One region of the Cloacibacillus sp. genome, then DNA from elsewhere that is predicted to be linked to it. Evidence: riboswitches for the same ligand, from Rfam matches in the RefSeq annotation. Region 1 holds a riboswitch; the other holds the start of a gene.
What was found. Region 1 has a riboswitch for thiamine pyrophosphate ahead of thiD (bifunctional hydroxymethylpyrimidine kinase/phosphomethylpyrimidine kinase). Riboswitches for the same ligand answer to the same signal wherever they lie in the genome.
Positions count from the first base shown of each region.

Region 2: it holds a riboswitch for thiamine pyrophosphate, as region 1 does, so the genes downstream of both, thiC (phosphomethylpyrimidine synthase ThiC) here and thiD (bifunctional hydroxymethylpyrimidine kinase/phosphomethylpyrimidine kinase) in region 1, are expected to answer to the same signal.

Region 1 covers NZ_JAJBUX010000030.1:2,342-12,363, forward strand. The annotation lists gene larA (nickel-dependent lactate racemase) at 1-475, opposite strand, end outside; gene LIO98_RS03835 (thiamine diphosphokinase) at 581-1,297, opposite strand; gene thiT (energy-coupled thiamine transporter ThiT) at 1,314-1,814, opposite strand; TPP riboswitch at 1,863-1,966, opposite strand; TPP riboswitch at 2,030-2,132, shown strand; gene thiD (bifunctional hydroxymethylpyrimidine kinase/phosphomethylpyrimidine kinase) at 2,187-3,017, shown strand; gene LIO98_RS03850 (hydroxyethylthiazole kinase) at 3,010-3,750, shown strand; gene thiE (thiamine phosphate synthase) at 3,752-4,402, shown strand; gene thiW (energy coupling factor transporter S component ThiW) at 4,454-4,978, shown strand; gene pepT (peptidase T) at 5,101-6,336, opposite strand; gene LIO98_RS03870 (YgjV family protein) at 6,406-6,948, opposite strand; gene LIO98_RS03875 (dephospho-CoA kinase) at 7,017-7,595, opposite strand; gene LIO98_RS03880 (UvrD-helicase domain-containing protein) at 7,555-9,519, opposite strand; gene LIO98_RS03885 (nucleoside recognition domain-containing protein) at 9,816-10,022, opposite strand, start outside.
Region 2 covers NZ_JAJBUX010000078.1:12,992-23,013, forward strand. The annotation lists gene LIO98_RS10355 (GntR family transcriptional regulator) at 1-241, opposite strand, end outside; gene LIO98_RS10360 (hypothetical protein) at 616-861, shown strand; gene thiC (phosphomethylpyrimidine synthase ThiC) at 1,049-2,356, opposite strand; TPP riboswitch at 2,419-2,527, opposite strand; gene LIO98_RS10370 (amidohydrolase) at 2,648-3,826, opposite strand; gene LIO98_RS10375 (amidohydrolase) at 3,826-5,007, opposite strand; gene LIO98_RS10380 (hypothetical protein) at 5,065-6,261, opposite strand; gene LIO98_RS10385 (transketolase) at 6,507-8,441, shown strand; gene LIO98_RS10390 (tRNA (adenine-N1)-methyltransferase) at 8,438-9,331, shown strand; gene LIO98_RS10395 (epoxyqueuosine reductase QueH) at 9,334-9,882, shown strand; gene LIO98_RS10400 (AIR synthase related protein) at 10,014-10,022, shown strand, end outside.

The sequences.
Region 1 (10,022 bases):
CGATGGAATTTATCTTCACCGGCGTCCCGCGCGAAGTGGTCCCCAGATAGGTGCACTCGCTCTCGGTACAGCTGTGGTCGATTATCCTGACACGCCCGCAGAGCTCCGCCGTGATAAGAGCATCGTGCTCCGCGCTCGTCTGCCGCCGGTGCGTGCCGGTCCCCGACAGGACGGTGATATCCGCGTCCGGGATGCCCAGCCGGTTGAGCCGCTCGACAAGCAGCGGTACGACGACCGCCGGGGACTGCCACTGGCGCGTGATATCGGAGATCGCGATACAGACCTTTTCTCCGGCGTGGAATATTTCGTCGAAGGGCGGCGTGCCCACCGGCGACTCGAGCGAGCGGCGCACATGTTCTTCCGGAGTGCCGGGCAGCAGCTCCACATGGTTTGGTTCGACTACCTCTTTTATAAGCTCGTCGGGGAGGTTTACTTTAAATTCCCCGCCGCCGTATTTCAATGAATGGCGTGACATATTTTTCGCTTCCCTTCCTGCCCAGGCAGAAAAATTTTTGCGCGTTATATTATACAGCCATCACCGCGCGGTGAAAGAGAGGCTTTACACAATCCGCGCCGGAGATTACGCTTCGTCCCATACCCAGTAAAAACCGAGCAGGCCGCTTTCGCAGCCGGCGCGCGCGCGCCGCCCGCCGTCAAGACGGTTGCTTATCGCGTAGGGAAAGCCAAGGCGGAGCACGACCTCGTTAAGGGGCCAGCGGACGCCGGCGATCGATACGCCGGTACAGCTATCGGAAAAAGATAAGAGTGAGAGCGCCTTCGGTCTCCGCGTAAAGGTGAAGGCCGCCTCCGCGGGTCCCTCAATGAGGACCAGCCCCTCCCTCTCGTCGGCGATGCAAAAAGGAACGTGCGGAGAGGAAAAGTTCAAAAAAGAGAGGACTAGGCTCCATAAATGGTCAAATCTGCCGCCCCAGGCGCCCGTTAAAAATATTTTTTTTACCCGATCTTTATTTTTTTCGCGGAAGATATCGAGCGCCAGCTGAAAATCGGTCAGGTCTTTTTCGCTCTGATACCTCTCTATGGGAACACCGTTATCCTCCGCCCAGCGCCAGCTTTCGGCGGAGGCGCTGTCGCAGTCGCCGATAAGACGCCGAGGGATGATCCCCGCGCGGCGGCAGGCCTCTATCCCCCGGTCGACCGCCCACACCTCGCCGCGGAAAGCAAGCTCCGAGAGCCAAAGGGGCGAAGGCTCCCTGCCGCCAAGCACCATCAGAGCGGAATCCACTCCCGTCCCATTATCCTGCTCTATCGTCACCTGCGGCAGTCTTGTCGTCTCCATACGGCGGCCCCCTCCTTTACCTGAATTTTTCCAGCCTCGGCATTATTATATATACGAGCACCATCAGAATGGCAGTCTCGGGAAGTACGCTGCTCCCGTTGTAGAGTATCGAATAGAGCCAGATATTGGTCCCCTCCGGCGCGTAAGAGGCGAAAAATACGACGCCCGAAAGCACCGCCGCGGCAAAGTTCGCGAAACAGGCGCAAAGCACGCCGAGCCATTTTTCCCGCGGGAAGAATCCCGCGATCCCGATCAGCCCGCTGGCAACGGGATAGTCAAGCAGCGCCTGGAGCGGATGCACCACGTAGCCGCCGAGCATAAGACGCAGAAGCCCCGTGACCACGCCGACGAATATTCCGTAGCGCCAGCCGTTCCTGAACGCGAAAATCAGCAGCGGCAGCAGCGTGAGGCTCACGGAGCCGCCCTGCGGCATCGAGAAAAGTTTGAAATAAGAGAGCACCACGGCAAGAGCGATGGAGAGGGCCCCCTCGACGAGTATCCTAAGCGGTATTTTCATTGCTGCATCCTCCAGAGGTCATTATTACACCGGAGATGAAAGAAAAGGTAAATGATTTCTCCATCTTCCCTACGACGGCGTTATCCGTATCAGGTTCAAAGGGTCATGACATGCGTCAATTTCTCAGCCTCGCGACTCCCCCGATGTTAAGAATGTTTTAACAACTCGCCCCATCTTTGTCAAGTTGACAGTACCGTTCGTTAGGATGATAATAACTGCGACTCCGGGGGAGCTTAAGAAGCTGAGAGGAAGTTTTTGACTTCGACCCCAGACCTGATCCGGTTAATGCCGGCGTAGGGAGCGAGGCCGAGAAAAGAAAAGATGCCCCGCTCTGATTAGAGCGGGGTTTTTATTTTGAAAAGGGGTATGGCGATGAAATATGGGATATACCGCGGAATAGCGATGACCGTCGCGGGAAGCGATTCCGGCGGCGGCGCGGGGATTCAGGCCGATCTAAAGACTTTCGCGGCTCTGAAGGTCTTCGGGACCTCGGCGATAACGGCGCTCACCGTTCAAAATTCTCTCGGGGTGACCGGCATCCATAACGCGCCGCCGGAGATAATCAAGGCGCAGATACTCGCCGTGGGCAATGATTTCCCGCTCGGCGCGGTCAAGACGGGGATGCTCGGCAACCGCGAAACGATCAGGGCCGTCGCCGAAGGGCTGTCGGAGCTGGGAATAAAAAAGATCGTCGTCGATCCGGTGATGGTGGCCCAGAGCGGGGACTCCCTGCTCGCCGCCGACGCCGTCGAGGCGGTGAAGGAGATCATCGTGCCGTTGGCGTCGATCGTCACCCCTAACCTCCCGGAGGCCGAAAAGCTGACGGGGATGAGGATAGAGAGCGTCGAGGAGATGACGGCCGCGGCGCGCGAGATCGCAAAGCTCGGCTGCGGCGCGGTGCTCGTCAAGGGCGGCCATCTCGCGGGCGAGCCGGAGATCATCACGGACGTGCTGCTCGCGGACGGCAAAATCTCGCTGCTGCAGGACAGAAGGATTGAGACGACGGCAAACCACGGCACCGGCTGTACTCTGAGCTCGGCAATCGCCGCGGAGCTTGCCGCCGGTCTCGGACTTGAGGAGGCGGTGGCACGCGCGCGGCAGTACCTACGGGCGGGACTTCACTACGGGGTGACGGCGGGGCACGGCGCGGGCTGCCTCGGACACGCCGTCACCATGCCGTGGACCGAGATCGTTCATGGCTAGGCCTCTCGTCTACCAGATAACGAACGGCGTCTCCGCGCAGCTCCAGGCCGACTGCGTCGCGCTGCTCGGCGGCGCTTCGATAATGTCGCGCCAGATCGCGGAGGCGGGAGAGATCGCCGCCACCTGCGACGCGCTGCTGATCAACATCGGCACGCCGCCTGACGACGCCCTTGCGCTCTACCGCGCGGCGGCCTCCGCGGCGGCGAAAAACAACGTGCCGATAGTGATAGACCTCGTCGGCTACGGATTTTCAAAATACCGCACGGATATCGCCGACGCGCTGCTCGCCGAATTCCGCTTCTCCGTGATAAAGGGCAACGAGGCGGAGATCGGCGCTCTCGGCGGCAGCGGCGCGGCTCCGCGCGGCGTCTCCTGCGACACGGCGGTAAACGGCGCGGCGCGGCTCGTCGAAGCGTGCGCGAAAAAATACGGCTGCACCGTCTACAGCACCGGAGAGACGGACAACATCTCCGACGGAAGGAACAGCTTCGTCATTGACGGAGGCTCGCCGCTGCTGCGCGGCACCAGCGGGATCGGCTGCGCGCTCGGCAGCGCGACGGCGCTCTACTGCGCGGGGGAAAGGCCGCTGGAGGCGGCGCGGCGCGCACTGAGGCTCTTCCGCCGCGCGGCGGCGGAGGCCGCAGCGGATACGGAGGGCCCCTATTCTTTCAGAATAAAATTCATGGACATGCTTGCTGAATACGGCTCCATATTACGGAATGAGGTGAAATAATTTGGCGGTAGACAGGAAAAGACTCGCGGAACAGCTCCGCCTCTATCTGATCTGCGGCGAGGGCGATACGCCGGACGATGTGCTCGGGAAGACGGCCGCCGCTCTCGAAGGCGGCGTCACAGCGGTCCAGCTGCGCGTAAAGAGCTGGACGGGGCGCGAATGTTACAATACGGCGCTGGCGCTGAAAGATCTCTGTCACGCGCGCGGCGCGGCGCTGCTGGTCAACGACCGGCTGGATATCGCCCTCGCGGCGGGAGCCGACGGCGTCCACCTCGGGCAAAAAGATCTGCCGGTCGGCGCGGCGCGGCGGATCGCGGGGCCGGACTTTATCATCGGCGGCACGGCGCGCACGCCGGAGCTCGCGCGCGAGGCCCAGCGGCTGGGCGCGGACTACATCGGCTGCGGCACGGCCTTCGGCACCGCAACCAAGGACGACGCCGTCGTCATCGGCCCGGAGGGCATCAAAGAGGCGCTTGCGGCGGTTGATATCCCTTCGGTGGCCATCGGCGGCATCGGGCTCGCGAACGTCTCCCGTCTCGCCGGCTGCGGATGCAGCGGGATATCGCTCTCCGGCGCGGTGATGAGGGCCGCCGACCCCAGAGAGGCCGCGAAGGCGCTGATGAGGGAGATAGACAAGAGCCTCGGCTGCTGAGGCACGCCGGTAACTTTTTTGTAAAATTTATTGAACCTGGAGGTAATAAAAATGCAGAACGAAGAAAGAAAAAAGCTATTTAAAAGGGCGGTTCTCGCCGGAGCCTTCGCGGCGGCCGGCGTGGTGCTCTCCGTCGTCTCGATCCCCATGGGGCCGACCAAGTGCTTCCCCTTTCAGCACACGATAAACGTGCTCGCGGGGATAATCCTCGGCCCCTGGTGGGCGGTAGGCGCGGCCTTTACGACGAGCGTCATCAGAAACCTGATGGGCACGGGCAGCCTCTTCGCCTTCCCGGGAAGCATGTTCGGCGCGCTGTTTGTCGGCCTCGCGGCTAAGGCCCTGCCCGAAAGATACAAGGTCTGCGCCGCCTGCGCCGAGCCGGTCGGTACGGGCATCGTCGGAGCCTGGGTAGGAGCGAAGGTTCTCGGCCCCATCCTCGGCAAGGGCATCGGCTTCCTCTTCTTCTCCGGCTCCTTCCTCATGAGCTCCGTCCCCGGCGCGGTGATCGGCGCTCTGCTCGTCTACTGCCTGCAAAAGAGGATGGTGCTGACGCGCACCTTCGGGGCGATGATTTAAAAACAACTTCGCCGGACCTCACGGCGGCGGACGCCGCCGTCCATAAACGGCAGGCGCCGTAGCGCGGGGAATCGACCGCCGCCGCTCCGGCGCCTTTAATATTTCAGCGCCGCGTCCCGCCTTTACCGCTGCCTTTTATCTATCGACGCGTACGCCTCCGCGATCTTCACCAGCATCCCGACGACCAGCTCCATATCATCGGCGCAGGCGAATTCCAGCCGTCCGTGATGGTTGTGGCTCGCCGTCCCGAGATTAGGGCAGGGCAGCCCCATAAAAGAGAGGTTCGCCCCGTCCGTGCCGCCGCGTATCGGGGCGATGAATGGCTCGCCGCCCGCCGCCCTGACGGCCTCCTTCGCGATATCGATCATAAACGGATATTTTTCGACCACCTCGGCCATGTTGCGGTATGTCTGCGTTATCACCGGCTCCGCGCGGCCCTCGCCGTACCTTTCATTGATGCGGCGCGCCGCCTCACGTATCATATCCTCGCGCGCCCTGAGCCTCCGCCCGTCGTGGTCACGAAGGATATACCGCTGAAAGGCGCTCTCCACGCCGCCGCCGCTCTCGTCGAGAAGGAAAAAGCCCTCGCGCCCCTCGGTATTTTCGGGACGTTCCGCCGCCGGCAGCATCGAGAAAAACTCCATCGCCAGCAGCTGCGCGTTTATCAAAACATTCTTCGCCGTCCCCGGATGGACGCTGCGTCCCGTGAAAGAGACATGAGCCGCCGAGGCGTTGAAATTTTCGTAGGATATCTCGCCGAAGCGGCCGCCGTCCACTGTATAGGCAAAGTCGGCGCCGAACCTTTTCAGGTCGAAATGTTCCGTACCGCGCCCGATCTCCTCGTCGGGAGTGAAGGCTATCACGATCTTGCCGTGCCTGATCGAATCGTCGGCCAGCAGCCGCTCCGCCATCGTCAGGATCTCGGCGATCCCCGCCTTGTCGTCCGTGCCGAGCAGAGTCGTGCCGTCGGTGACGATGAGCCTCTTCCCCTCGTAATCCTCCAGAAAGGGAAAATCGGAGACCCTCATGACGATATTTTTATCTTCGCAGAGAACAATATCGCCGCCGCCGTAGTCCACCAGGCGCGTCCTGATATCTTCGCAGGGCGAGGCGGGCGAGACGTCCATATGGGCGATAAGGCCAAGGACGGCGGCCTCCGCCTCTATATTCGCAGGAATGGCGGCATAAAGATAGCAGTGCTCGTCGATGCAAACCTCGGAGAGCCCCATCTCCCGCATCTCCCTCTCAAGCAGACGCGCCATATCCCAGATGCCCGGCGCGCTCGGGCTGCCCGCGCCCTTTTCGTCGGAGGCGCTGGCGATGCGCACATATTCAAGCAGACGTTCATACGCTTTCATTATTCCTTTTCCTTTCTTATTCCCGTAATAAACCGCAGGCGCCGCCGCGTTTCCGGCAGCGGCCGCGCCCTAGCCGTTACCGGCACTCTCGTCCACGTCGAGAGCCTTCAGCCCGTAGCGGAATATGGAGATCATTATCGAGGATATCGCAAAAAGCTCGCAGAGCACGCCGGACCATGATCCAGCGTGCGCGTCGTAGACAAGCCAGAAGGGCGAACTGACAAACATATTCGCCAGCCTGATCTTCTTACCGTTGGTGCTCCACATCGCCGAGGTGGTGACGATCATCGCGGCGCAGGGCAGCAGGCTGAATGCGTCCGTCCAGGTCGCAAAACAGCCGGCGGCAAAGAGGCCGATAAAAAGCCACAGCCACAGCGGGCTGCGGGCCCAGCGTTTTTTAGCGTTAAATAAAATGACGCCGCGCAGCAGCGCAATAAAGAGGGTCGTCGCGCCGGAGAGGGCGCCCAGCATAAAAAAGTGGATGATATAGAGCAGATGTCCGCAGATCTGCATCCCGAAAAGACGGTGCGACGTTTTGCACTGATATGCGCCGATGAGCATCGCCGCACCACCAAACCCTATCGCCTGTGCCAGTATATAATGCCAGTCCATTTATCGCTCATCTCCGGCTGTCATATTCCGCCGCCAAAAGCGGGCGCGGCGGCAAAATAGGTCGGCCTTCACAGCGAGGCCAGCTTTGCGCCCAGCTCCCGCGCCTTCTCCCGCCACCGCTCCTCCGTGCCGTCGTTTACCAGAACAAAGTCGGCCCTGGCCATCTTCTCTTCGCTCGGCAAAAGCCTGTTCTCACGACGGGAGACCTCTTCGGCGTTCCAGCAGCGCTTCGCGTTGCGTTCGACACGCTTCTCGAAGGGGGCGGCGGCGTAGACCACATAATCAAGCCAGCCGTCGTACCCGGCCTCGTAGAGCAGAGGTATCTCCACCACCACCCAGCCGCCGGCCGCGTCCGCCATCTCCTTTATCTCATCCATCGTCCTCTTGTGCAGCAGCTTTGAGGCGAAGCGGTACTCCTCTTCGTCGGTGAATATCTTCGCGGCGATCTTCGCCCACAACTCCCTGTGCGGCGCGTTGAAAAAACCGGCGCCCCAACGCTTTTCCGCCTCCCTCTGTATCTGCGGGTCGTCCCATAGGGAGCGCGCGACGCTATCCGAATCTATAACGCGCGCCCCCATCGCGGCCCACTCTTTACAGAGCATGCTCTTACCAGCGCCAACGTCGCCCGTTAGCCCTATTGTCGGCATGATAGCCGCCTCCCTGCGCGTCGTCTGTAAATTCTTTGACATCTTTCGGTATCTCGCCGAGGAAACGCGACATCGGATTGCGCTGGATGCCGCCAAAGAGCAGGCGGCTCGAGGCGCAGCTGATGTAAAGCTGCTCCCGCGCGCGCGTCATCCCGACATAGCAGAGACGCCGCTCCTCCGCGATATCGCCCTCGCCCGTGACGGAGCGGGCGCTCGGGAAGATACCCTCCTCAAGCCCGATGAGGAAGACCACGGGGAACTCAAGGCCCTTCGCCGCGTGCAGCGTCAGCATGTTGACGGAGTCCTCCATGCCTTCGGGCGAATCCTGGTCGGTTATCAGCGGTATTTCCGTCAGAGCCTGCGTAATGTCGCTCTCCGGCGAGACGATGGAAAGAATTTCCATCACGTTCTCCACGCGCTCCTCCCAGTCGTCAGGATACTCGTCGCGCAGATACTTTTCGTATCCGTTTGAGTCGATGATCGTGCGCACCGCCTCACCGATGTTGTCCTCGTTCGCGAGGATCGCGAGCATGTCGGAGGCGAGCGCCTTCGCGCCGCCGCCCTGCTTGCCCTTGAGGCCGCCGCCATTCGCGAGGACCGATTTCCACAGCTCCTCCGCACCGGCGGACTCCAGCGCCGCGATCGCCTCGCCCAGCAGCTCTACACTCTTTTTTCCGAGCCCGCGCGTCGGAATGTTGGCGACGCGCGCCAGCGAAATGGCGTCGCGCGGATTGACGGCGAGACGCAGCATCGAGAGGGCGTCCTTGACCTCGGCGCGCTCATAGAAGGCGACGCCGCGGATGACGCGGTAAGGTATCGAACGCTCCAGCAGCGCCTGCTCCATGCCGCGGCTCAGGACGTTCATACGGTAGAGGATCGCCATCTCCCCGTAGGCGTAGCCGTCGTCGTGCAGCGACTCAATCTTTTTCGCGATCCACTCCGCCTCGTCCGAATCCTTGAAGCTCCGCCGCACGTTTATCAGCCGCCCGCGCTCGGCGGCGGTCCAGAGATCCTTCGGGTGGCGGTCGTCGTTGTTCTTTATCACGCCGTTGGCCCCGTCAAGGATATTCCCCGTCGATCGGTAATTCTGGTCCAATATCGTCATCTTCGAGCCCTTAAAGTCGCGCTCAAAGTTAAGGATCATCGCCATCTCCGCGCCGCACCAGCCATAGATAGACTGATCCGGGTCGCCGACGACCATTATCTTGCGTCCGTCGTCGACCAGACAGCGCAGCAGGAGATACTGCGGATGGTTCACGTCCTGATACTCGTCGACAAGCACCCAGTCCAGGCGCGAACGCTCGTGATCGAGCACCTCGCGGTTGGTGGCAAGGATGTGCAGCGGCATCACCATCAGGTCGTCGAAGTCGAGAGCGCCCTGCATTTTCAGTTGTTTTTGGTAGGTGTCGTAGAGGGTGCGCCAGCGATCCGATATCTTAGGCTCGCGCGACACGGGGTTCGCCTTCGTCTTGGCCTGCGATATCATGTCAAGCGCCGCGGACATCTCCAGCTTCTTCGGGTCTATGTTCAGCTCCGCCATCGCCCGCTTGACGACCGCTTTGGTGTCACCGCGGTCAAAGATCACGAACGGATAGGGATGTCCGAGCTTCTGAAGCGCCTCCGAATAGCGGTGCAGAAACCTCAGCCCGTATGCGTGGAAGGTCGATATCTCCAGCCCCTGTAAATTACCGTCGAAGATCGCCTCGGCCCGGCTCTTCATCTCGCGCGCCGCCTTGTTCGTAAAGGTGAGCGCGAGTATGCGCCAGGGGCGGATATTCTGTTCCTGTATAAGGTAGGCGATCTTCGTCGTAAGCACCTTAGTTTTGCCGCTGCCCGCGCCCGCAAGCACGACCTGAGGCCCGTCGCAGTAAGTCACGGCCTCGCGCTGGCGCGGATTGAGCGATTCTATCATTTCACAAACCATGAGCCACACGTCCTTAATAAAATATAGACTAAATTACCTCCTGTGCGCAGATAGGTCAAGTGGCGCGGTGTGAGGCACGGTAATTTTACGGTCTGGAACCAGGCCCAGCCCGTTATCATTTACTGCAAACGGCAGACAGCGGCCGCGAGAAGGGGGCTCGTTCCTTCCGCAACTTTTATTAAATCGCGACAGACTGCACATACGAACTGGAAACAATAAAAAAGCCCCCGGCGGGGGGCTTTTTTATTGACCGTCTAGGTATCCAGCGAATACATATCAATATCAAGATATATAAGCTACATCAACCCCATCAGCGTCAGGCACAAGCGCATGAGCAGCATGCCAAGGGCGGCGTCAAAGAGCGGAATGACAAGCATTATCAGCCTGTATTTGCTGTTCGTCTCAGAGACAAGCACTATACGAGCATAATGTCCGACAAGCGTTCCCATAAGCATCGCCGGCATGACGCAGATGGTGGCCTCGGCCGCGGTTATCACCCCGTT
Region 2 (10,022 bases), on a different contig from region 1:
TTTCGTTCACCGTCGGGGCCGCCACTCTCGCGCCGCTGTTGGGGACGATCTTGACCAGCCCCTCGTTGGCAAGGCGCCTCAGCGCCTCGCGCACGGGAGTCCTGCTCACTCCCATCTCTGTCGCTATCTTTACCTCGAGCAGTCTCTGCGACGGCTTCAGCTCCTTGCTGACGATCTTGCCGCGCAGATCGAGATAGACAAAATCCGAAGATGTGTTATATATCCTGGAACGCTGCATCATTACAAAATAATCCCCCTACTTGATGTTGCCCTGCTGCGATAAACTCTTCCTTAAAATTGCCCCGTATAAAATTTTCAGCCTCCGCGGTGGGCGCGGAGAATGCGTGTAAGAGCCCTTGACTCTCACTGTGTAGTACAAGAACAACTAATCTTAGCATAAAATCCCGTATCCGCAACATATCCCCGCTGCAAGTCGGCACAGGAAGATCCAAGCAGAAACAGCCTATAGGGCCGTCCGCCGATCGTCGCAGATCAAAAAATGCCGATTTGGCGTCAATGGGCTGAGTAATAAATTGTAATTTATCTCTTTTCCCACCCGAAGGAAATCGTCCGCTATATTGCCACAATAACAGAAAAATGAAGTAGAATATCCCCATGAGTAAACGACTGATAGTATTGTTTTTATCATTTTCCACAATAATCGCTTACGGCTACGCGCTCGGGGGCCTTGGGAGCTACGCGATGGGCGTGCCAAAACCGCTGCCGATCGCCGCGGGGCTCATCGGCGGTACGTTCTGCGCCTATCTCGCGCTGAAGATCTGGCGTCTCTATCTGGCGGAGATCGAGGCTGAGAACCAACGTATGGATGAGGAGCGCGAAGGGGACGAAGAAGAGGAATAGCCCTATCTCGCGGAGACTCCTCCTGATAATGGAAGTATCAAAACTGGCCCGATTCACTAATTTATTTTGCCATAGTAAACCAGGCCGGTTTTTTTATAGTTTCGCCGCCGCGCGGCGGAGCAGGTGACCGATGATTTTGCCGTTCTACGCGGCGGCGGACAAGGCAGCCGCCGGCTCTTGCTTATGCCTATTCGTCAAAAATAGAGACGATCTCTCCGTCCAGGATGCGGTTCATATTTCTGACGGCGCAGAAGTTGCCGCACATGCTGCAGGTATCCTCCCTTTCGGGCTTTGATTCGGCGCGGTAGCGCCTCGCCTTTTCCGGGTCTATCGCCAGCGTGAACATCTTTTCCCAGTCGAGCTTTTTACGCGCGAGGCTCATGTCGTGATCCCAGTCCTTCGCGCCCGGCACTCCCTTGGCGATGTCGGCGGCGTGCGCCGCGATCCGCGCGGCGATTATTCCCTCCTTGATGTCGTCGACGCCGGGCAGACGCAGATGTTCGGCGGGCGTCACATAACAGAGGAAGGCGGCTCCGTTCGCGGCGGCCAGCGCGCCGCCTATCGCGGAGGTGATATGGTCATAGCCGGGGGCGACGTCGGTGATGATCGGACCGAGCACGTAGAAGGGCGCTCCGTGGCAGAGGGTCTTTTCTATCTCCATATTCGCCGCGATCTGGTTCAGCGGCATGTGCCCCGGCCCCTCTATCATCACCTGCACATCTCTCGCCCAGGCCCGTTTTGTCAGCTCTCCGAGCGTTATCAGTTCGCCGATCTGCGAGGCGTCGGTAGCGTCCGCGATACAGCCGGGACGGCAGGCGTCGCCCAAGCTCAGCGTCACGTCATATTCGCGGCAGATGTCGAGCAGCTCGTCAAAGCGTTCGTAGAATGGATTTTCATTGCCGGTCATCTCCATCCAGGCGAAGATTATCGAGCCGCCGTGGGAGACGATATTCGTCAGACGCCTATTTTTTTTGAATTTTTCCGCCGTGTCACGGTTGATGCCGCAATGGACGGTCATGAAATCGACCCCGTCCCGCGCGTGCATGCGCGCGATGTCGATCCACTCCGCCGCCGTTATCTGCGCGAGCGGCTTGTTATAATAGACCACGGCGTCATAAATCGGTACGGTGCCGATCATCGCGGGACAGTTTTCCGTCAGACAGCGGCGGAATTTTCTTGTATCCCCAAAGGAGCTGAGGTCCATGATCGCCTCCGCACCCATTTCGACGGCGCTGCGCACCTTCTGAAATTCCATCTCCAAGTCGGTCATGTCCCGCGAGGTGCCGAGGTTGACGTTGATCTTCGTCCTGAGCATCGAGCCCAACCCATTCGGCGAGATCACGGTGTGCAGCCTGTTGCAGGGGATTATCGCCCGCCCCTCCGCCAGCAGCTTCATCAGCTTACCCGCCTCAATGTGCTCCTTCTCCGCGACCGCAGTCATCTCCTTCGTGAGGATTCCTCTGCGCGCCGCCTCCATCTGCGTCCGATATTCCACGTACCATCACTCTCTTTCCATAAATAAGCGGGGGAACACCCGAACCGGCATTCCCCCGCTAAAAAGACATATATGCTATCTTCCTACGGCGGCATTACCCGCATCAGGTGTAAGGGTCGAAGTTCGATTACTTCCTCTCAGCCTGCTTCGCAAGCTCCCCTGTATTGTTATCTAATTAGAGCATTAACAGAAATCTTTGTCAACTATGGATAGTCAAGCGATTTAGCCGCCCGATATAGAAAAGGAGGCCGCCCGCGGGCGGCCTCTCATGTACGGCTAAAGATAGAATTGTTACTGCGCGAGAAAATCCGCCGCGAACTGCGCCGCGAGCGCCGCCCCCATCGGGAGTATCTTCTCGTCGACCGTGTAACATTCGTGATGGTTGGACATCCCCGAGCCGGGAACATTTTCACTGCGTCCGCCAATGAAACCATAAACTCCCGGGGCCTTCTCCATGAGGAAGGAGAAATCCTCCGAGCCCATCAGCTTTTCAAAGGGGACGAGCGCCTCTTCGCCGAAGAGCTTCACCGCCGCGCCGCGCGCCGTCTCCATGACCTTTTCGTCGGAATTTATCACGGCGGGACAGAGATATTTGTATTCAAGCTCCGCGGTGCAACCGTAGCCGGCCGCCACATCTTCGGCGGTCTTTCTGATCATCTCCTCCATTTGCAGGCGAAATTTCGGATCGAAGGTACGCACCGTGCCGTCCATGACGGCCTTATCGGCGATGATGTTGAAACGCTGTCCCGCGTCGAAGGTGCCGACCGTGAGGACGAGCGAGTTGAGCGGGTTGTTCACGCGGCTGACGATCGTCTGCAGCGCCATGATGACGGCGGATGCGGCGGCGACCGCGTCGCGTCCCAAGTGGGGCGCCGAGCCGTGGCTCGCCTCGCCCTTGACCGTCAGCGTAAATATGTCGCAGGAGGCCATACGCTCGCCGTGTTCGATGTTCACCTTTCCGGCGTCGAGCTGACCCCATACATGCACTCCGTATACCGCGTCTACGCCCTTCATCAGCCCGCGGGCGACGGCGTCCTTCGCGCCGAGGGCCAATTCCTCGGCCGGCTGGAAGAAGAATTTCACCGTGCCGCGGAGTTCGTCGCGTATCTCCGACAGTATCTTTGCCGCGCCAAGCTGCATCGCGATGTGGGCGTCATGTCCGCAGGCGTGCATCCTGCCCTCGTTCTGCGAGGCAAAGGGGAGCCCCGTCGCCTCTTTCACTGGAAGGGCGTCGATATCGGCCCGCAGCAGCACGGTAGGGCCGGGCTTCGCGCCTTTAAGCGACGCAACGCAGCCGTACATGCCGTCGAAGCGCTCGACGGAGAGCCCCATCGCCTCAAGGTCCTTTACGATGGCCTCCGTCGTCTCCGCCTCATGTTCCGTAAGCTCCGGATGGGCGTGGTAATACCGGCGTCTCTCCACTATATAATCGTTGTACTTCGCGGCCAGAGCCTTGATGTCGGCAGCCATTATCCCGCCGCCCTTTCATCCGTAAAATCTTTTGCGAACTGCGCGTAGAGGGCCGCGCCACGGTGCATCGCATCCTCGTCTACGGTGAATTTATCGCTGTGGTTGGAGTAGGTGATGCCCTTAGACGGGTTGAGCGCGCCGATGAAGCCGTAGAAGCCGGGGACCTTCTCCATGAAGTAGGCGAAGTCCTCCGAACCGGTGAGGCGCGGCATCGTCGTCAGTATCTCCTCGCCGTAGAGCTTCACGGCGGCGTTCTTCGCGATCCTGTTCAAGTCGTCATGGTCGTTGATGACGGGACCGGGGAAGCGGTCGTACTGGAACTCAGCCTCGCAGCCGAGGGCCTCCGCGGTGTTCTTGATGATCTTTTCAAGCTGACTGTCGATCGTCTTGCGCAGTTCGCGCGAGTAGGTGCGCACCGTACCCTCCATCACCGCCTCGTTCGCGATGATGTTGAAGCGCTGCCCGGCGTGTACCGTGCCAACGGAGACGACGAGCGTGTTGAGCGGGTCGTTGACACGGCTGACGAAGGTCTGGAGGTTCATGATGATGGAGGCCGCCGCGACGACCGCGTCGTGGCCAAGATGCGGCGCGGAGCCGTGGGCGGCGAGCCCGCGGACGGTAATTTTAAAGTTGTCGCATGAGGCCATGCGCCCGCCCGGCTCAAGGCTCATGAGCGGCGCGTCGAAGACGCCCCAGATGTGCATGCCGAAGATCGCGTCGACGCCGTCAAGACAGCCCTTTTCGACGTAATATTCCGCCCCGTGGCAGGATTCCTCGGCGGACTGGAACATGAGCTTCACCGTTCCGTGGATATCCTCCCGCATCTCCATGAGGATCTTCGCCGCGCCAAGCAGCATCGCGATATGGGCGTCATGCCCGCAGGCGTGCATCTTGCCCTCGTTCTCCGAGGCGAAAGGCAGCCCAGTCTTCTCCACCGAGGGCAGCGCGTCGATGTCGGCGCGCAGCATCACCACCGGTCCCGGCTTACCTCCCTTGATCGTCCCGATGAGGCCGTAGTAGTCTGGGAAGGTCTCAACGGCGATCCCAATCGCCTCAAGCTCGCCCTTGATCGCCTCCGTCGTCTCTTTTTCCTCGAACGAAAGCTCGGGGTGGGCGTGGAACCGGCGCCGCTGGGCGATGATGTAATCGTTGTGCCTTTCGGCAGCTTCTTTTATGTTCATTTCAAGCCTCCTAAAACTTTCTCCGCCTGCGCTCACGCGCCGACGGAGTGTTACAGCTTAAAGCAGTCCGATAAAGATACCGGCGATAACGACCGAGGTGATCGTGACCGTCACAAAGCCACCGACGATCATCTGCGGCAGCATCGAGTCAAGCAGGTACTGGTGCTCTTCGGGGGTCTCGGCGAGAGCCTTGACCGACTCCTCTGTGAGGATGTAGTTCGGCGGGAAGCCGTAGAGCGCCGTCAGCGAGGTGGCGAAGGACATCTCCCAGCTTACTTTAAGGACCTTGCCGACAAGGATCGAAAGCACCGCCATGCCCGCGACGCCGATGACGATGATCGTCAGCATCGGACCGATGCATTCGCCGAGCATCTGCGGCGTCGCGTCCTTGAGTCCGGCGAAGACGAAGATCATCAGCACGTACATAAGGAATCCATAGGAACCGGCCTTATGCAGCGCGTTCTTCTCCAGGAAGCCAAGCTCGGTGAAGATGATACCGAAGAGCAGCGCGATAACCGCCATGTTGATGCCGGTCACCTTTGCCGCGAGGCTCGCGAGCCAGGCTGAGAACATCAGCTTCGCGAGGATGAGGGCCATCGTCGAATATTTCGCGGGGACCTCGGGGAAGATACGGTACTTCAGTACGTCGCTCGTCGCCATGTTGCCGACGGTGGTGTCTACTTTCTCGTTTTTGTTCACCTGAACCTCGCCGCTGCGGTACTTCGCCAGCAGGCGGCGGCCCTCAAGCTTGAGGCAGACGGCGGTCAGCGGATAGCCGAAGAATCCCTGCACCGCGTACATCGCGATCGCAAGCACGGCGGCCGTCGTGAGGCCCCTCTCCGCGGCGGCGCTGTTCATCATCGTCGCCGCGACGATGCCGCCCGTAAGCGGCGGAAGTCCGGCGATGACATAGGCGCGGCCGACGAGCGGGATGCAGATGAACCAGCAGAGGGCGACCATGCCCGCTAGCCCCGCGAGCGTGATGCAGATTATCTTCCACTGGTCAAGCAGCTGCCGGATGGAGATGATCGTCCCCATATGGGTGATGCAGAGCATGATGACGAGCGTACCTCCGAGCGGCGCGCCCATTCCCGCGAGAGCCACGATGTCCTTCGGGAAGAAGGTCCAGTAGCCGAAGAGGAAGAGCGTCGCAATGACGAAGACCGACGGTATCCATGCCTTTGTCTTGGTGCCGACAAATTCGCCTATGTAATAGACGACGGCAAGAACTAAAAATGCCACAATACTGCTCATAAAAAATACCTCCTATACATATAATTATTATGTAGGGCTATTTTACCGTATTTACCATTGTATGTACGTATTTATCACGTAAAAGTTTTTTAAATCACATATTTCCATTAACTTGCCGAAGCTTTGCATAAAATTTATATTTCCGCAGGAAAATTTTCCCCAAAATTGAGCTCTTTAGCTGTACAATTACAGGAGGTATGTGTTTGCATAATTCCCTTTGAATAATGAGAGGAGTTTTCTGTTAAATGAAGGTCACAGAGGAGATACGGAATTTTAAGGCGGAGTCGATCAGCGTCGGGGGTATCGCGGAACTGAAAGAGGCATCGCGCGAGGCGCGTGTCTGGGCGGTCGTCGCGACGGCGGCGGCGAAGAGCGGACATCCCGCGGGAGCACTCTCGTCGATGGATATTTACATGACGCTGCTCGGCGCGGCGAACGTCACGCCCGCGCTCGCGGACTCGCCGGAGCGCGACCGCATAGTAGTCAGCCACGGCCATACCTCGGCAGGCTTCTACGCGGCGCTCGCCGAATACGGTTTTTTCCCCGCGCATGAGATGGCGGCGAACTTCCGCCGTGCCGGCAGCCCCTATCAGGGTCACGTCGAGCGCGACGTCCCCGGCGTGGACTGGGGAACGGGCAACCTCGGCCAGGGACTCGCGGCGGGTGTAGGTTTCGCGCTCGCGGCGCGAACCCGCGGCTCGCAGGCGCACAGCTGGGTCGTCATGGGCGACGGCGAACAGGTCAAGGGACAGGTCGCCGAGGCGCGCAGGCTCGCGGCAAAAGAAAAGCTGACGAACCTCACCGCGCTCGTCGACTGGAACGACATCCAGATAAGCGGCCGCCTGGAAGAGGTCATGCCCGTCAACATTCCCGCCCTCTGGGCCGCCGACGGCTGGCAGGTCGTCGAATGTGACGGCCATGACCACAATGCGCTCTACAGGGCGATGAAGGCAGCGAAGGAGGCCTCCGTGCCGACGGTCGTCCTCTGCCGGATGACGATGGGCAAAGGCGTATCCTTCATGGAGAACGTCCCCGACTATCACGGCAAGCCCGCCGCCGGTGAAAAACTCGAACAGGCCCTCAAAGAGCTCGGCAGCGACGTCTCTCTCTTTAACACGGCGCTCGAAGAGCGTAAGGGGCCGCTCCCCAAGGGACGCCATGTCGCTCCGGAAAAGCCGGCGCTTGAACTCGGCGTTCCTCACACATACACCAAGGAAGACAAAAAGGACAATCGCGGAGCCTTCGGAAAGGCTCTCGCGGAGGTCGGAGAGCTCAACTATAAAAAGGCGGACGCGACGCCGATGCTCGTATTCGACTGCGACCTCGCCGGTTCGGTGAAGGTCGACGGCTTCGCGAAGGCCTGCCCCGACAACTATGTCGAGGCAGGTATCCAGGAGCATATGACGGCGACCGCCGCCGGCGCTGCCTCGGCCGCGGGAGTCGTCTCAGTATGGGCCGATTTCGGCGTCTTCGCGAGCGACGAGGTATACAACCAGCAGAGACTTAACGACATCAACCGCGCCGGTACGAAGACGGTGCTCACCCACTCCGGCCTCGACGTCGGCGAAGACGGCATGACGCATCAGTGCATCGACTACGTCGGCCTCTTCCGCAACACCTTCGGTTGGAACGTCGTCGTTCCCGCAGACCCGAACCAGACCGACCGCGCGACGCGCTGGATGCTTGCGGAGCCCGGCAATATCTGCCTCGCGATGGGACGCAGCGTGCTCCCCGTGGTCACGAAAGAGGACGGAAGCCCCTTCTACGGCGGGGACTATGTGTTCCGCGACGGCGCGATAGATCTGCTGCGCGAGGGAACCAACGTCGTCATCCTCGCGATGGGACACCTCGCGGGCCGCGCCGTCGAAGCACACGAAGCGCTCGCGAAAGAGGGGATCAGCGCCAAAGTGCTGCACTGCGCGACGCCGCTCACAATGGATAAGGAGGCGCTCTTCGCGCTCGTCGGGGAGCTGCCGCTTCTCACCTGCGAAGACCACCACGCCGACACCGGTATCGGCGCCGTCGCCGCGATGGCCTTCGCGCGCGCCGGCAGGGCGGTCAAGATAAAGAACCTCGGCGTAACGCGCTACGGGCTTTCGGGCTCGAACAGCGACGTCCTCGCCGATATGGGGCTCACCGCCGCCGGCATCGCCGCCGGGGTGAGGGAACTGCTTAAATGATCCAGGCGGGAGATCTGGTATTTATCTGGAACCCCAAAAAGGGAGACAGCTTTCTCGTCAAGGTCCAGCCCGGGCAAAGCCAGGGCACGCACTTCGGGCAGATAAAACACGCCGAGCTCATGGAACACGACTACGGCGAGGGTATCCGCACGCCGAAAGGCGAGGTCTACTTCCTGCTGCGGCCGACGCTTGGCGAGTATACCCGCCGCCTCAAGAGGCAGACGCAGATCGTCTTTCCCAAAGAGGCGGGCTTCATCATCGAGCATCTCAACATATTCCCCGGCTGCACCGTCGTCGAGTGCGGCACCGGCTCCGGCAGCCTCTGCTGCACCTTCGCCCACTTCGTCGGCGACACGGGAAAGGTCTGCACCTACGACCGCCGCGAAGAATTCTCCGCGCTCGCGCGCAAGAACGCCGAAAAGTGGGGCGTCGCGCACCGCATAGAGTTCAACGTCCGCTCGCTCGACGAGGGATTCAAAGAGCGCGGCGCGGACGCCGTATTCCTCGACGTGCCGACGCCGTGGGACTACATCGACAAGGCCTATGAGGCTCTAGCCCCTGGAAACCACATGGGGATCCTCGTGCCGACGACGAACCAGATCTCCGAGACGCTGCGCGCGCTGCAGGAATTCGGCTTCGCCGACGTGCAGGTGGTCGAGATAATGCTCCGTTATTTCAAGACGGAGCCGAACCGCATCCGCCCCGAGGATATGATGATCGGACATACCGGCTATCTCATCTTCGCCGTCAAGACGCTGCCCCTGCCGGAGATAAAACCGGCGGAGACTGCGGAAACGGCGGAAGAAAACGCCGAGCCCTGCGGTGAAGCGGCGGAGGCGGCCCTTCCGGCCGAGACGGAGCAGACGGAGAATAGCGAACAGGTATTTTAATTTTGACAAAAAAGAGGCTGCTCCTGCATATATGCTGCGCGCCCGACGCCACGGTCCCGTGGCCCTCGCTGATCGGCGAGGGCTGCGAGACCGCGGGGTACTTTTACGGCGGCAACATCCATCCACAGACGGAATATGACAAGAGAGCGGCCGCGGTCTCCGCGCTGGCCGAACATACCGGCGCGGAGCTCTTTTTGGCGGACTATTCGCCGGAGCCGTGGTTTGAGGCGGTGCGCGGCCTCGAAAAAGAGCCGGAGCGCGGGGCCCGCTGCAAAAAATGTTTCGCGCTGCAGCTGGAGGCCGCCGCCGAGTGGGGCGCCGCCCACGGCTTCACGCACCTCTGCACAACGCTCACCATCAGCCCGCACAAAGATGTAAATCTGATCAACGAGATCGGCGCGCGCGCCGCCGCGGCCCGCGGCCTCGTGTGGGTGGAGAGGGTCTGGCGGAAAAACGACGGCTTCAAGCGCTCCGTCGAAATAAGCAAAGCGCTCGGCCTCTACCGGCAAAACTACTGCGGCTGTATTTTTTCCCAGAACATAGAGTTATAATTATTCAATAAACCGAGTTGGAATGACAGCTCCCGGCGATAGATACGGGGGAACGGTTTTTGCTGTCAAAGGCTCTCCTGACGGAAACCTGACAGAAATAATAATAAGGCTGCTGACCAGAGGTGAGGTAAATGACAGAC